DNA from 2 places in the uncultured Holdemanella sp. genome. Region 1 is predicted to be linked to the other one. Evidence: riboswitches for the same ligand, from Rfam matches in the RefSeq annotation. Region 1 holds a riboswitch; the other holds the start of a gene.
What was found. A riboswitch is a leader RNA that binds a small molecule or an ion and turns the genes downstream of it on or off. The one in region 1 is predicted to bind FMN.
Positions count from the first base shown of each region.

Region 2: linked by a shared signal. The riboswitch ahead of Q3907_RS01410 (ECF transporter S component) and the one ahead of Q3907_RS07975 (ECF transporter S component) in region 1 are both predicted to bind FMN.

Region 1 covers NZ_CATVYQ010000041.1:24-7,688, reverse strand. Annotated here, with positions in the region: gene pflB (formate C-acetyltransferase) at 1-466, shown strand, start outside; gene pflA (pyruvate formate-lyase-activating protein) at 495-1,220, shown strand; gene Q3907_RS07995 (transglycosylase domain-containing protein) at 1,269-3,722, opposite strand; gene recU (Holliday junction resolvase RecU) at 3,723-4,262, opposite strand; gene gpsB (cell division regulator GpsB) at 4,419-4,760, shown strand; RNA gene rnpB (RNase P RNA component class B) at 4,765-5,108, shown strand; FMN riboswitch at 5,183-5,296, shown strand; gene Q3907_RS07975 (ECF transporter S component) at 5,384-6,022, shown strand; gene Q3907_RS07970 (pyridoxamine 5'-phosphate oxidase family protein) at 6,030-6,485, shown strand; gene Q3907_RS07965 (magnesium transporter CorA family protein) at 6,666-7,604, shown strand.
Region 2 covers NZ_CATVYQ010000004.1:22,619-30,283, forward strand. Annotated here, with positions in the region: gene ftsX (permease-like cell division protein FtsX) at 1-459, shown strand, start outside; gene Q3907_RS01395 (S41 family peptidase) at 555-1,970, shown strand; gene uvrB (excinuclease ABC subunit UvrB) at 2,018-3,991, shown strand; gene Q3907_RS01405 (PfkB family carbohydrate kinase) at 3,993-4,931, shown strand; FMN riboswitch at 4,990-5,108, shown strand; gene Q3907_RS01410 (ECF transporter S component) at 5,201-5,818, shown strand; gene Q3907_RS01415 (creatininase family protein) at 5,821-6,582, shown strand; gene Q3907_RS01420 (LytTR family DNA-binding domain-containing protein) at 6,639-7,301, shown strand.

The DNA of each region.
Region 1 (7,665 bases):
AATTCTTACAATTACTTCAAATGTTGTATATGGTAAAGCTACAGGTGCACTTCCAGACGGAAGAAAAGCAGGGGAGCCATTATCTCCAGGTGCTAATCCTGCATATGGGGCTGAACAAAATGGATTGCTAGCGTCATTAAATTCTGTCGCAAAACTTCCTTATGAATATGCACTAGATGGAATTAGTAATACACAAACAATTAATCCGGATGCATTGGGTCACAGTGAAGAGGAAAGAGTAAATAACTTAGTCAATGTATTGGATGGATACTTTGATCAGGGTGCTCACCACTTGAATGTGAACGTATTTGGTGTAGAAAAATTAAAAGATGCGATGGAACATCCAGAAAAAGAGGAATATGCAAACTTTACAATTCGTGTTTCTGGATATGCTGTTAAATTCATCGATTTAACTCGTGAGCAACAATTAGATGTTATTAGTCGTACATGTCACAAGAGCCTTTAATAAGGCTCTTTCTAGTTAGGAGGATACAATGTTAGGAGCGATTCATTCAATTGAAACATTTGGCCTTGTTGACGGGCCAGGCGTAAGATATGTCATTTTTATGCAAGGGTGTCATATGCGTTGTAAATTTTGTCACAATGCGGACACATGGAAAATTAAAAAGCCAGATCAAATTGCAGAAGTCGTATTAAAGAAGGCTTTACGATATCGTCCTTACTGGAAAGATACTGGCGGCATTACAGTTAGTGGAGGAGAACCATTACTTCAAATCGATTTCTTGATTGAACTCTTTACATTAGCTAAAAAAGAAGGAATACATACTACATTAGATACTTGTGGTCAACCATTTACTTTTGAAGAATCATTCTTTTCTAAATTTAAACAACTAATGAGTGTCACGGATTTAGTTCTATTAGATATTAAGCATATTGATGAAAAAGCACATAAAGAATTAACGGGACATACAAACGAAAATATTCTAAATTTAGCGCAGTATTTATCCAAGATTCAAATGCCTGTATGGATTCGTCATGTGTTGGTTCCAACTATAAATACAGATGAAAAATATTTGGATGAGCTTCATCAATTTATCAATACATTAAATAATGTAGAAAGAGTAGAAGTCCTTCCATATCACACGTTAGGCGCTTATAAATGGAAAGAATTAGGTTTAGATTATCCTTTAGAAGGAATAAATCCACCAAGTGAAGAACAGCTTCAAATCGCAAATAGAATACTTGAAACAGGGAAGTAATCCCTGTTTTTTTTCAAATAAAAAGAGTGCTCGTTGGAGCACTCAGCGTTATAGCCTATCAAATATGTTGTATAAACTTCTTCCATCATACCAAATATATCCTGTTGTTTCAGGAGTAGATGGGTCTGGTGTTGGAGTTGGTTCAGGTTCAGGTTCAGGAGTTGGATATGTACAAGCACTACCATCCCAAGTACCACCATTGTTTGTACAAGTTGTTTCAGCATCATTTGTTTCGGTGTCTTCTTTAGTACATGTACCTGCTTCAGAATCCCATGTACCACCATCGGCTTCACAAGCTTGTCTTTTTTCGTCGTCTGGTCTTGTACAAGTATCAGTTTCATCATCCCATTCACCGCCACCGGCTTCACAGGCATCTTGTGCATCTGAATTCTCGGAAGCTGTATCACCTTTAGATTTAAATTCATCTTTGATGTATCCACCCTTATAGTCAGAGATACCGCTTGGTTTTTCGATAGCAGAATATGTAGCATATTTTTGCATGTAATCTAACATATAGTGTGAAATATGGAATGCCGTCGCAACATTTAAATCATGAAGTGTTACATAATAGCCTTGTTTAATATATTCCGTTGTATATCCACTCCAGCATGCGATTGTATATTTATTAGTATAACCTACAGACCATTCATCTTTTGATGTGCCTGCAGGAATCTTATAGAGAGCACCTTCAGATTGCCAGTCTGTTGTTCCTGACTTGGCATATACTGGATAATTACCACCTAGAATATTGTTGAAGTTGTTGTAGCCTCCAGAAACGACTTTTTCAAGTAATACTGACATCATCCAAGCAGCTTGTTCACTGATCAATTCATATGTCTTTGCGTTTGTTTCAAATTCTTTTTTATCTGATCTACGAATTACTTTACGAACTCTATGTGCCTCTACACGTTTACCACCATTAGCTAACATGGAGTATGCACTTGCTTGTTGGACTGGAGTTGCGATCATTCCAGAACCACCAATTGAATATTGTTCGTTGAATCCTTCGGCAACATCGTCGTTATAACCTAATTTCTTACAGAAATCTTTCCAATAGTCATAGCCTTTAGCTGTAACTAAATCTATCATTGCTTGGGCTGCTGTTGTATTTTTTGAAACACCTAAAGCATCTTGTAAACTCATTTTACCATTGAATTTTCCATCTGAGTTTGCCGGAGCATAAGAACCGTTTTTCCAATAGTCTTTTTTCTTATCATTTACCTGGTGAACAGTAGACCAACCTAAAATATCAAATGTGCTTGAATAGGCAAGCAATGGTTTCATTGTTGAACCTGGTTGTTTAGTATCTGTTGAGTTATCCACTTTAACTGAATCTGAATGATAGCGACGACCAGGACCAACTGCGATGATTTCACCAGTGTCATTTTCAATCATTGAGAAACCTACATCGAATGCATCATTTGGATATTGAACGATATTTCCTTTACAGATTTCATCTGCTTGTTTTTGAGCATCTTGGTTTAATGCCGTATAGATATCCATTGGGATAATGGCAGGGTCTTGTCCAGTTAATTCCATAACTTCACTTAATGTTTGTGTGATATAAGCTTGGTTTGGATCTTCGTTCGTTTTTTCAATATATTGTAGAGAGAATGATAAATCTTGATTTGAAGCAAGATTAAATTCTTCTTCCGTAATATATCCATGTTGCATCATCAATTCCAAAGTGACGTTTCTACGTTTCTGTGCAGCTTTTAAATGATCCAATGTAGAATTTGCTTCATTTAAATTGTTTAATGGGTTGTATGTGTCTGGTGCATTAATACAGCCAGCCAAGAAGGCAGCTTCACCTAAATTTAATTGAGACACATCTTTATTGAAGAAGTATTGCGCAGCTTTTTGAATACCTCGCGTGTTATTTCCTGAACCAAACCAAATACGGTTTACATAGTATTCAAAGATTTGTTCTTTATTAATACTTTGTTCAGCTATTAATGATAAATAGATTTCTTGAATTTTTAATTTTAATTTTTGAACTGTGGTAACAGGACCTTGTTCCGTTTCAATTTTTTTCTCTTGGTTTTTCGTGAATGCATTATCAATCATTTGCATTGTTAATGTTGAACCACCTTGAGCTAAACTACCAGATTTTAAATTTGCCATAGCTGATTTTAAGAAACGAGGCAAGTCAAAACCATTATGATCAAAGAAACGTGAGTCTTCGATTGAAAGGAAAGCATCTACTACAGATTGTGGAATTTGTGAATATGTTACATCTTCACGAATTTCATCTCCTAGTTCGTAGAATACATTTCCTGAAGAATCATATAGTCTTGAATTGGATAATGTGGTTAAACCATCTTGTGAAAAACGCATTCCATCAGGATCATTAATAATATTAACAAGCACAAAGAATACAGATATACATCCAACTAAAAAAATAGATAGAATACATACAGCTAATTTATTCCATATATCTAATTTTCTTCTGCTTGTTTTTGGTGTTTGTGGCTTTTTTTGTTCGTTTTGTGGTTGGGCCATTTACTTATCCTCCTTAAAATAGAGTTCATCTACAACTTTTAAATACGCTAACCTAGGATATAATCCTTCTTGAATAAGAGTTCCATGTCTTTGAAACCAAGCATAAGGTATGGAACTTTTATCTATACTTTCTATTTTATCTATGAGCAGCTTTGAATCAACAAGATACGTTTCATTATGGTAATTAAATCGAATGATGAAAAAACCAATGCCTCCATGAAATACAACTTTTTTGAGATGCTTGATTTGATGAGGGTGAATCATAAAGAGTGGAAAACTAGTTTTATTTTTGGTTTCCTTAGCTTCAAAATCAATATATTTACCTCGATATACACCATTATAGTCGGTTGTTGATGGCGTTTTATAATAAGCCTCAGTTATTTTTGCACGCTGCCTTTTTGGATAATCAACATGAACAACCTGAACTGGCGTTGGCTTTTTATAAATTAATGCTTTATCAAGTTCTCGATAATATTTATTAGAGTCATTTATATCATTTTCAAGACGCATACCTCTTGAACTATAACTCTTTTGTTGCATTGTATTTATGGTTGAAATTGCATTTGGATATTTAATAGTGCTCATCACGAACATTATATATGAAAAAGGATGAACATTCAATGAAACTGAAAAGTCAGAGTTGATTTTTTTGCACAAAACATTCATAATATTTAGGTAGATATAGGGGGACTATATATGGCAAAAGATATGAATTTGACAGCTCAGGAAATTTATGAAAAAGAATTTCATGTAGACTTGAAGGGATATGCCCCTGCTGAAGTAGATGAATTTCTAGATATGGTCATTGAAGACTATCAGAAATACGATGAAAAAGTAGAAGAATTAGGTGCTGCAGTCACTCGTTATGAAGAAAAAATTAAAGAGTTGCAGCAACAGTTGTTTGCGCTACAAAGTGAGAATGAAAACTTGAATGAAAAAGTAAATTCTGATTTTGTGAATGGAAACAGTAACACAGTAGATATCTTAAAACGTATTGCACGTTTGGAAAAAGCTGTATTTAATCAAAGTGAAGAATAGTGAATTAAATCGACAGTCGCTGGCTACTTAGATAGTTAGAGGAAAGTCCATGCTCGCACAATCTGTGATGATTGTAGTGTTTGTGCTAGATGAATAAATAAGTCTAGGCAAGTTTTTACTTGACGGCTGTTTTGTTTGCTAAGGGAAACTATGTAAATAAACTTTAAAAGTGCCACAGAGACGAATCTATATGGAAACGTATAGGGTGGAACGGGTAAACCCCACAAGCGAGAAACCCAAATTTGGTAGGGGAACCGGCTGGAATGAAACGAAAGAAAGGCTGGATAGCTTTAAGCTATAGATAAATGACTGTCACCACGTAAGTGGAACAGAACATGGCTTATGATTTAAGGAACTACTAAGAGCAATTTAATTTGCTCTTTTTTTTTATTGTAAATAAGTGTATACTGATTCTGCATAAATTGAATCTTCAGGGTTGGGTGAAATTCCCTATCGGCGGTAGACCCCGCGAGCAATTTGCATGAACTGGTGAAATTCCAGTGGCGACAGTATAGTCTGGATGGAAGAAGATGTTTTTATATATTCTTTTGTATATTTAAACGCGCCTAGAGGATTTTCTTTAGGCACGTTTTTTAGTTGATATACGAAGGGATTGATGATTTATGAGTTCAACAAAGAAACTAACAACAATTGCGATTTTAAGCGCGATGGCAATGGTTTTAAACCTATTGATACAATTTCCAATTGTACCAGCCGTATCTTTTCTAAGCTATGATCCAAAAGATATCATTATTGTGATTGCAGGATTTATTTATGGTCCTATGACATCATTTATTATGAGTCTTTTATGCTCATTCTTAGAAATTGTATTCCGTGGAGGAAACTTATTAGACGTATTGATGAATGTGATTTCAACTTGTACATTCGCATGCGTTGCAGCTTGTGTTTATAAGTATAAACATTCTAAAAAAGGAGCTGTTATTGGTTTGGTATTAGGAACAGTATGCTGTACATTGAGTATGACTTTATGGAACTATATTATTACACCTATTTATTATCAAATGCCAAGAAGTGCAGTGGTAGGCATGTTACTTCCGGGTATTGTTCCATTCAATATTATTAAATGTGCATTAAATGCAGCATTCGCAATGTTGATTTATAAACCATTAGTAAATGCATTGAGAAATACACAATTTGTTCCTCAATCGAATGTAAATGAAGGTCTTACAAAGGATGTTGGGATTGTGAGCGCATTTATCATAGTATCAATTGTGGTTTTAATATTAGTAATGAAAGGTTAGGATAAAAATGGAACTTTTAGAAGCAAAGAAAATCATGGATGAAAAATTAGGGGATTATAAAATCATGGCTTTAGCAAGCTGTGTAGATGATTATCCTATGGTAAGAAATGTTAGTTGTGTTTTCTACAACGACAAAATTTATTTTAAGACAGATAAAAACTTCAGAAAAACACAACAATTATTTAAAAATAATAAAGTAGCTATGTGCTTTAATGGAGTACAAGTTGAGGGAACTGCTAAAAACTTAGGATTAGTAGTCGATGAACCAGGTCGTATCTTTGAAAAGAAGTATAAAGAATTCTTATGGCAAAGCTATAATGCATATTCTCACATTGATACTGAAATTTTAATTGAAGTTACACCTAAGTTTGTTGAAATCTGGGATGAAGACAAAAATCGTAATGCGTTTCAATTGTTTATTGATTTTGACAAAGAAACTGTTGAATATAAACCTTATGACTAGCCTGAGCTAGTCATTTTTTTGTGAAAATTTGCAAGAATTTGACATGAATATGATACAATGTTCTTTAGTAGAAAGTAGGTGGAAACATGTCTCCAGACCCGAGTTATTTTAACAATAGAAAAGAATATATGTTCGGAGGCATGAGATTTGTCTTCGTTTAGAATATAAGGAGGACAAATTGTGTTAGAGTTTTATAAAACATTTGAAGATGGAACACGCAAAATTACAGAGCCAGAACCAGGTTGTTGGATCAATGCGGTTGCGCCTACAGAAGAAGAAAGAAATTATTTGATTGAACAAATTGGGGTTTTGCCTGAATTTGTGAAGTCTTCATTGGATGAAGAAGAAAGCTCACATATCGATTATGATGATGATTTTAGGCAAGCTTTGATTATCTTTGACTACCCAAGTGCTGAAAATGAAGATGACGATTCTATTGATTCAACATATTCTACATTACCGGTTGGTATCGTGATTTTAAAAGGATATGTTGTTACAATTAGTTTATATGAAAACTGGAGCATTTTAGAAATGTCACAAGGAAGAATCAAAGGCATGGATACACGTTTAAAAACAAGATTTTTCTTACTTTTAGCATTACGTATTTCACAAAGATTCTTGATTTGTCTACGTCAAATTGATCGCTTATCAAGTCGAACAGAAACGCGGTTGCATCAATCTGTAGAAAATGATGAATTGATTGAAATGTTAGGCTTGGAGAAATCACTAGTTTATTTTTCAACATCGTTAAAATCAGATGAGGTTACATTGAGTAAAATTATGCGTGGTAAACAAATTCAATTGTATGAAGAAGATGAGGATTTGTTAGAAGACGTCATGATTGAAATTCATCAGGCTATTGAAATGTGTAATATTTATTCAAATACAATGGCAGGTACCATGGATACATTCGCAAGTATCATTTCTAATAATATGAATATTGTCATGAATAAGTTGACTGTAATAACAATCGTTATGGCCATTCCAAATATTATTTTTGGATTCTATGGAATGAATGTGCAGTTGCCATTTCCATTTGTGTGGTTTCCAAGTTTTGTAGCTATATTGGCATGCGTTGTTGCCACAGTATATTTTTTCAGACATAATATGTTTAAGTAGGGTTTGATTTTTTTCAAACCTTTTTTTAAATAAAAGACACATTTAATAAAACAGGATATAG
Region 2 (7,665 bases), on a different contig from region 1:
GGAGTTGCAAGTGTTGCTTTTGGGGGTGACAGTGTGACTTCATTAGTTGAAATGTTAAATATGATTCAAAAAATAGGAATCGGTATTGTTGCATTGTTGATTGTTTTATCATTGTATTTGATATATAACACAATTCGTACAACGATTGATTCGAGAAGGGATGAAATCTTGATTATGCGAACTGTTGGAGCAACAAATGGCTTCATCAGTAATCCGTTTATTGTGGAAGGAATCATTATTGGTTTACTAGGATCTGTTATTCCATATTTAATTGTTCATTTTGGATATCAAAAGCTTTACACAAGTCTAAATGGACAATTATTTACACCGATGTTTGCGTTGTTTAAACCAGATGTAATTAATTTTCAAGTAGGATCATCTATTGTTTTAGCGGGTGTTTTGATTGGTGGTTTTGCCTCTTTGTTGGCAGCAAGAAAATATTTGAAAATGAAAAGATAAAAGGATTGCAGAATAATAGATTGTTTCGTATACTTTTGTATAGAATTATTGGGGCGTTGAATTCGCCCCATTTTGTTTTAGAATAGGATGAGTTTATGAGTAAAAAGAGTCAAAAAATATTAATAGTATTATTATGTATTGCATGTTTTGGTGCTGGAATCAGTGTACCTATGATTTTAGATCATACATCCTCTGTAGATAGTAAAGAACAAAAAAAGTTTGGTACGATTTATTCTATCTTGAATACAGATTGGTATTATTCTAACAAAATAAAAAATCTAGATTCAACATTAATAGAACAAGCAATTACGGGAATGACGACACTTGATAAAGATGCACATACGAATTATTTCAATTTAGAGCAAGCTAAAGCTTTTTCAACAAGTCTTGAAGGAAGTAATGTGGGTCTGGGTATATCATTTTATTTGAATGAAAATAAACATTTTGTTGTTTCAAATGTATATATTAATTCCACTGCTGATAAAAAAGGATTAAAGCCAAATGATGAGATTATTTCAATAGATGATTTAAACTGTAGTGAAAATGATTCGGATTCTATCATTAAATATATCAAATCTCATGAAGGAAAGAGTGTAAAAATAAAATATCTTCGAGACGGAAAAGAATACACGACAAATTTGATACCAGGCACTTTTGATTCGACGGTTGTTTGTAATATTTATGATGGCTATGGAGAAATCATATTATCTAGTTTCTCAGAGAATAGCGGAAAAGATTTCTCGAAGGCAATGTCACGTCTTCAAGAAGCAGGAATAAAAAAACTAGTGCTGGATTTACGTAATAATGGTGGCGGTTATTTAAATGCTGCATTAGAAATTTCAAGTTCTTTGATTCCATCTAAATCCGTTGTTTTTAAAGAAAAAGATAAGAATGGTAAAATTACTAAACAAAAGACAAAGAATGAATTTAGCCAAGTTAAAATGGATAAAATTGTTGTTCTACAAAATGAAAATACGGCAAGTGCATCCGAAGTATTGATTGGTGCTTTAAAAGATAATTTAGGCGATATAGTCACTACTGTTGGCACAACATCTTATGGTAAAGGTACAGAACAGGTGACTGTACCATTCTCAGATGGCACAAGTTTTAAATATACTGTGGCAGAATGGTATACGCCAAATGGAACAAGTATTAATAAAAAAGGGTTTAAACCAGATATTGAAGTTGAGCTTGGTGAAGTTAAGACAACATCGTATTATAAATTCAAGAAAAAGGATGTTATTAAAAAAGATAGTGTGGATGATAATGCCAAAGCCCTTCAGGTATATCTACAATATTTAGGATATAGTGTAGATCGAACCGACACATATTTTTCAAATACAAGTTCTCAAGGCTTAGTCAATTTTCAACAGGATAATGACTTAGAAGCTACAGGAGATTGCGACAAGACGACTTGGGATTTATTGGTAGAAAAAGTATTGCTGAAGATGAATGAAACACCTAGCGATGATGTACAAAGACAAAAAGCGATCGAAGAGGCTCAAAAGTAGGTATAAGCCTACTTTTTGTATATAATGGAGAAGAAGGATGTGAAGCTATGAAAGATCAGTTTGAATTAGTGTCTGAATATAAACCGAGTGGAGATCAGCCAGAAGCGATTAAAGAATTAGTTTCTGGTTTAAAAGAAGATAAAAAGTTTCAAGTATTGCTGGGGGCTACAGGAACTGGAAAAACATTTACCATTTCAAATGTGATTGCTCAAGTCAATCGACCAACCTTAGTCTTTGCACACAATAAAACGTTGGCAGGCCAATTATATTCGGAATTTAAAGAATTCTTTCCACACAATCGCGTGGAATATTTTGTATCCTATTTTGATTACTATCAGCCAGAAGCTTATTTGCCAAAAACGGATACGTATATTGATAAAAACACGAAGACAAATGAAGAATTAGACATGCTTAGAATGGCAGCTGTCAACAGTGTTTTGGAACGAAGAGATACAATTATTGTAGCTAGTGTTGCCTCAATTTATGGAGCTAGTAATCCAGAACAATATCGTCACATGATTTTTACTTTAAGAAGCGGTCAAATCATTGAAAGAAATGAATTGATGCTAGCGTTAGTACATCAACAATATAAGCGTAATGATACGGATCCATTACGTGGAACATTTAGAGTTCGTGGAGATGTGATTGAAATTACACCTGGTCATACGGATCGTTATTTGATTCGTATTGAAATGTTTGATGATGAGGTTGAAAGAATTTGTGAAGTAGATCCGGTAACGGGACATGTGAATCAGTCATACCAATTGTATATTATTTATCCAGCTAATGGTTATGCGACAAGTATGGATATTATTAATCATGCTGCAGATACAATTGAAGAAGAACTTGAGGAAAGATTAGCGTATTTTGATGAACAAGGGAAGCCATTAGAAAAAGAGCGCTTAGAACAACGCTGTCGCTATGATGTAGAGGCATTGAGAGAATTTGGTGTATGTCCTGGCATTGAAAACTATTCAAGACATATTGACGGCAGAAAACCTGGAGAACGTCCTTATACATTATTTGATTATTTTCCAGATGATTATTTATTAGTAGTTGATGAAAGTCATGTTTCTTTACCACAAATTCGCGGTATGTATAATGGAGACCGTGCAAGAAAACAAGTGTTAGTTGATTACGGCTTTAGACTTCCAAGTGCTTTGGATAATCGACCACTACGTTTCAATGAATTTGAAGGATTGGTTAAAAATGCGATTTTTGTATCTGCAACACCAGGAGATTATGAATTGGACCAAACACATGGAGAAATTGTTGAACAAATCATTCGTCCAACAGGATTATTAGATCCTGAAGTCGAAGTGCGTCCTATTGAAGGGCAGATTGATGATTTGGTGGATGAAATCAAGGAGCGTATTGAAAAACATGAAAGAACATTGATTACGACATTAACGGTTCGAATGGCGGAAGATTTAACCTCTTATTTAAAAAATTTGGATCTAAAGGTAGCTTGGCTACACCATGAAGTCACGACAATTGAACGTACTGAAATCATTCATGATTTACGCCAAGGTAAATATGATGTACTTGTAGGTATCAACTTATTAAGAGAAGGTTTGGATATTCCAGAAGTCAGCTTGATCGCAATATTAGATGCAGATAAAGAAGGCTTTTTAAGATCACGAAGGTCCTTAATTCAGATCATTGGTCGTGCAGCACGTAATGCGCAAGGTAAAGTTATTATGTATGCAGATAAGATAACAGAAAGTATGCAGGAAGCCATGGATGAAACTGCAAGACGTAGATCGATTCAAATGGAATATAATGAAAAACATGGAATTGTTCCAAAGACAATTATCAAACCAATCCATGATGTCGTTCGTTCTAAAGAAACAAAGGAAATGGCAGCTAAGTATTTGAAGAAGAAAAAATTGCCGGTAAAACAAAAGGAAAAGATGATCAAAGAATTGGAGCAGGAAATGAAAGAGGCAGCTCGTACTTTAGATTTCGAAAGAGCAGCACAATTAAGAGATATCTTATTTGAGATGAAAGGTGAAAAATAACGTGGTTCAAAAAAAGAATGGAATTGTCGTAGTAGGTGCGATTTTTGTGGATATTAAAGGCTTTCCACAAGATATATATGTTCCTGATGGGAGAAATGCAGGATATATTGAGTATATTCATGGTGGTGTAGCACGAAATGTTGTAGAAGATATTGCAAATTTAGGTTTAAACTCAACATTTGTTAGTATTGTTGATAATACGGCATTAGGAGAAGATGTTAAACAGAGATTGCAAAATCGAAATGTGAATACAGATTATATGAAATCTATCGAAAACGGTATGGGTACATGGCTAGCTGTTTTTGATCATAATGGAGAATTAGCGGGTTCAATATCTCATCGTCCGAATTTAATGCCGATCTATTCAATTTTAGAAGAAAATGGAGACGCAATTATTGAAAATAGCGATTCTGTGGTGGCTGAAATAGATATGGACGAGGAAATTGTTGAAAAAGTTGTTTATTTATGTCAAAAACATAATAAAAAATTATTTGGTGTTGTCAGCAATATGAATATTGCGATTGAAAGAAAAGATCTTTTGAAGCAATTTGATTGTTTGATCTGTAATCAATTAGAATCGAGTATTCTTTTTTCAAGAGATTTTAAAGAGATATCAGCAGAAGAATTAAGTCATACATTGATTGATGAACTGCAGCAATCCGGATTTAACTCTTTGATTGTAACACTTGGTGAAGCGGGATCTTTATATGTGAAAAACAATGGTGAAAGCGGCTTTTGTCAGGCTCGTCAAATCGAGGTAAAGGATACAACAGGAGCAGGAGATGCATTTTGTGCTGGGACAAGTGCTGGACTAACTTATGGTAAGAGTATGCTTGAGGCTATGAAGATAGGTAGTCATTTAGCTAGTTCTGTCATAGCTTCGTGTGAAAATGTATGTCCTTGTTTTTCGCAAGATAAATTTGATATTGTGAAAAAATGAACAAATGTATTGCACTCAATATATTGATGTGCTATATTATTCACGAACATAGATTCAATGAGTTCTTCGGGGCAGGGTGTAATTCCCTACCGGCGGTAAAAGTCCGCGACCCACGCAAGTGGCTGACTTGGTGTAATTCCAAGACCGACAGTATAGTCTGGATGGTAGAAGACACAAAAGTATTTTTTGTATTTTTTGAAACCTCGAGAAGATTTTTTCTTGGGGTTTTCCTTTTTGAAGAGCTTATCAGAATCAAAAGGAGGAAGAATATGAAAAAATGGAATGTTCAAACACTTGTATTAACTGCAATGCTTGCAGGACTTGCCGGAGCGTTGATGTCACTGGAATTTTCGTTGCCGATGATGCCACCATTCTATAAGATTGATTTTAGTGATGTGCCAAGTATTATTGCCCTATTTAGTTTAGGACCTGTATCTGCAACTTTAGTTGAAGTGATTAAGTTAGTTGTAAAGGTTGTGACTGTAGGAACAAATACGGCTTATGTTGGTGAATTGGCAAATCTTTTAGGTATTGTACTATTTGTACTTCCAACTTGGTTTGTATATAAGAAAATGAATAAAACAAGGAAGGCTGTCGTTGTTTCATTGCTTGTAGGGATTCTAGTGCGTACGATATTTGCATGTTTCTGCAATGCATGTATTACTTTACCTTTGTATGCCAAAGCTATGGGTATGCCATTAGATTCGGTTGTACAAATGGTTGGTTCTGTAAATCCAAGTATTAAAGATTTAACTTCATTTATTGCACTTGCAACAATTCCATTTAACTTGATCAAAATATCAGTTAACTACATCGTTGGGTATTTCTTAATGGAAAGACTTGCTGCGATTCGTCCAAACTTTAAATTTATCTATGAGGCAAAATAAGTATGATTTGTAAATATCAAGAATTAACACGCTTAGAAATGGAACAAATCGATCGGGAAAATACAATTGTTTTAATTCCGTTAGGAGCTTTAGAACAACATGGAAATCAAGCACCTCTTGGTACGGATACACTGATTGCTGGGGCAATGTGTGATTATATTGAAAAAGAGTTAAGAGATGAAGACATAAATCTATTAATTTTTCCTGTAATTCCGATTGGATTGAGTACAGAACATAAAAATTTTTGTGGATCAATTACATTTAAACCAATGACGTATTATCATATGTTGTATGATATTTGCGAAAGCTTAGCGCATCATGGCTTTCAAAAATTAGTATTACTTGTATGTCATGGTGGAAATGCACCGGTTGCGAATCTTATTTCTAGAGAAGTTCGAAGTGATTTTGGTATATATCCATTTGTGTTAAATTCAGGAGCATTTGACAATCCAGAAGTGCAAGCAACAATTTCAAAAGGTAATACATTTGATTTTCATGGTGGAGAGATGGAAACTTCCATGGTTATGGCGATTGATGAAAGTTTGGTTAAATTAGAGACTAGTGAAAAGGGTATCCCTAAAAATAAGGCGATGCAGACGCATTTGTCTTGGTTAGGTACAGATTGGGTAACAGAACAAGGAAAACCTATTGGAATTGGTGGTGATCCTAAGGGGGCCACTAAAGAAAAGGGAGAAGTTATTTTAACGATTAGTGCAAAAGCAATTGTTAAAGATCTTATTTTAATTCGTGACTTTAAAGAATAGTTTTTTGAAACAGTTTACATTTGCGTAAAATGATTTCAATCCTTATAATTATGAGTATGATAAAAGTAGCCATCTTAGAATATGAAAAAGAAACAAAGGACATCGTTTTTCAATTATCTAAATTGTTTATGCATGAGGATTGGTGTTTTCGTCATTACTTAAAGGCGAGTGATCTCGCAAAACGGATGAAGGAAGAAGACTATCAATTATTTGTGTTTGATGAAATGTTTAAGACAAGTCGTATTGAAAGTGTATTTGTACATGATAATCCAAATGCAATTGTTATTTATGTTTGTGAAAATCCAATAAAAATACGGGCAAATGATGAGAGAAGTCGTGTATTCTATATTTCAAAGGAAAATATTGCAGAAGATATTTCAGCTTATGATCAAATGATTCGTTCGCAATGTATTCAAAGTCATGTATATGAATTTAATTATGATGGAGTTCGTATGAATCTTTCGTATGAAGATATTTATTATTTGGAAAAGAATGAAAAGATGGTGTATTTCTATACAAAAAAAGGCGTTTTTCATAAGCGTGACAGTATGAATGCACTTGAAGAAGTTTTTAAGGAGTTTGGCTTTTTACGAGTACATGTATCATATATAGTAAATTCAAAATATATTGTAGCTTGGTATAAAGATGAAGTTGAGCTTATAAATAAAGTTTTGATTCCTGTTTCAAGAGGGAAAAAGCGAAAGATATCGATGAAATAACCAATTTTTCCAGTAAAAAGGCGAGTTTTACCACTTGCCTTTTCTTTTGATTTTTGTTGTATATAATGAAAGTGTAAAGAGAAGTAAGAGCAGAGAAAACTTCTCTTGAGACAAAAAGAGAGCGGTGAGAAGATGACAATAACATAGAGTTGAAACGGAAAGTTTTAACTATAAAAAGTTGAAGCTATGGAGAGAAGGCTCCAAAGGTTAAGCTAGAGGAAATCTAGAAAAAACATTCAATGGAACTTAACAAGAAAAGGAAATAGGATTTTGATAAAGGGGTTTTATCAGGTGAATAATCACAGAAAGGATAGAGTACTTCGAATGTTAAGAATACCATCCAGTCTAGGTTATGGAACTTAAG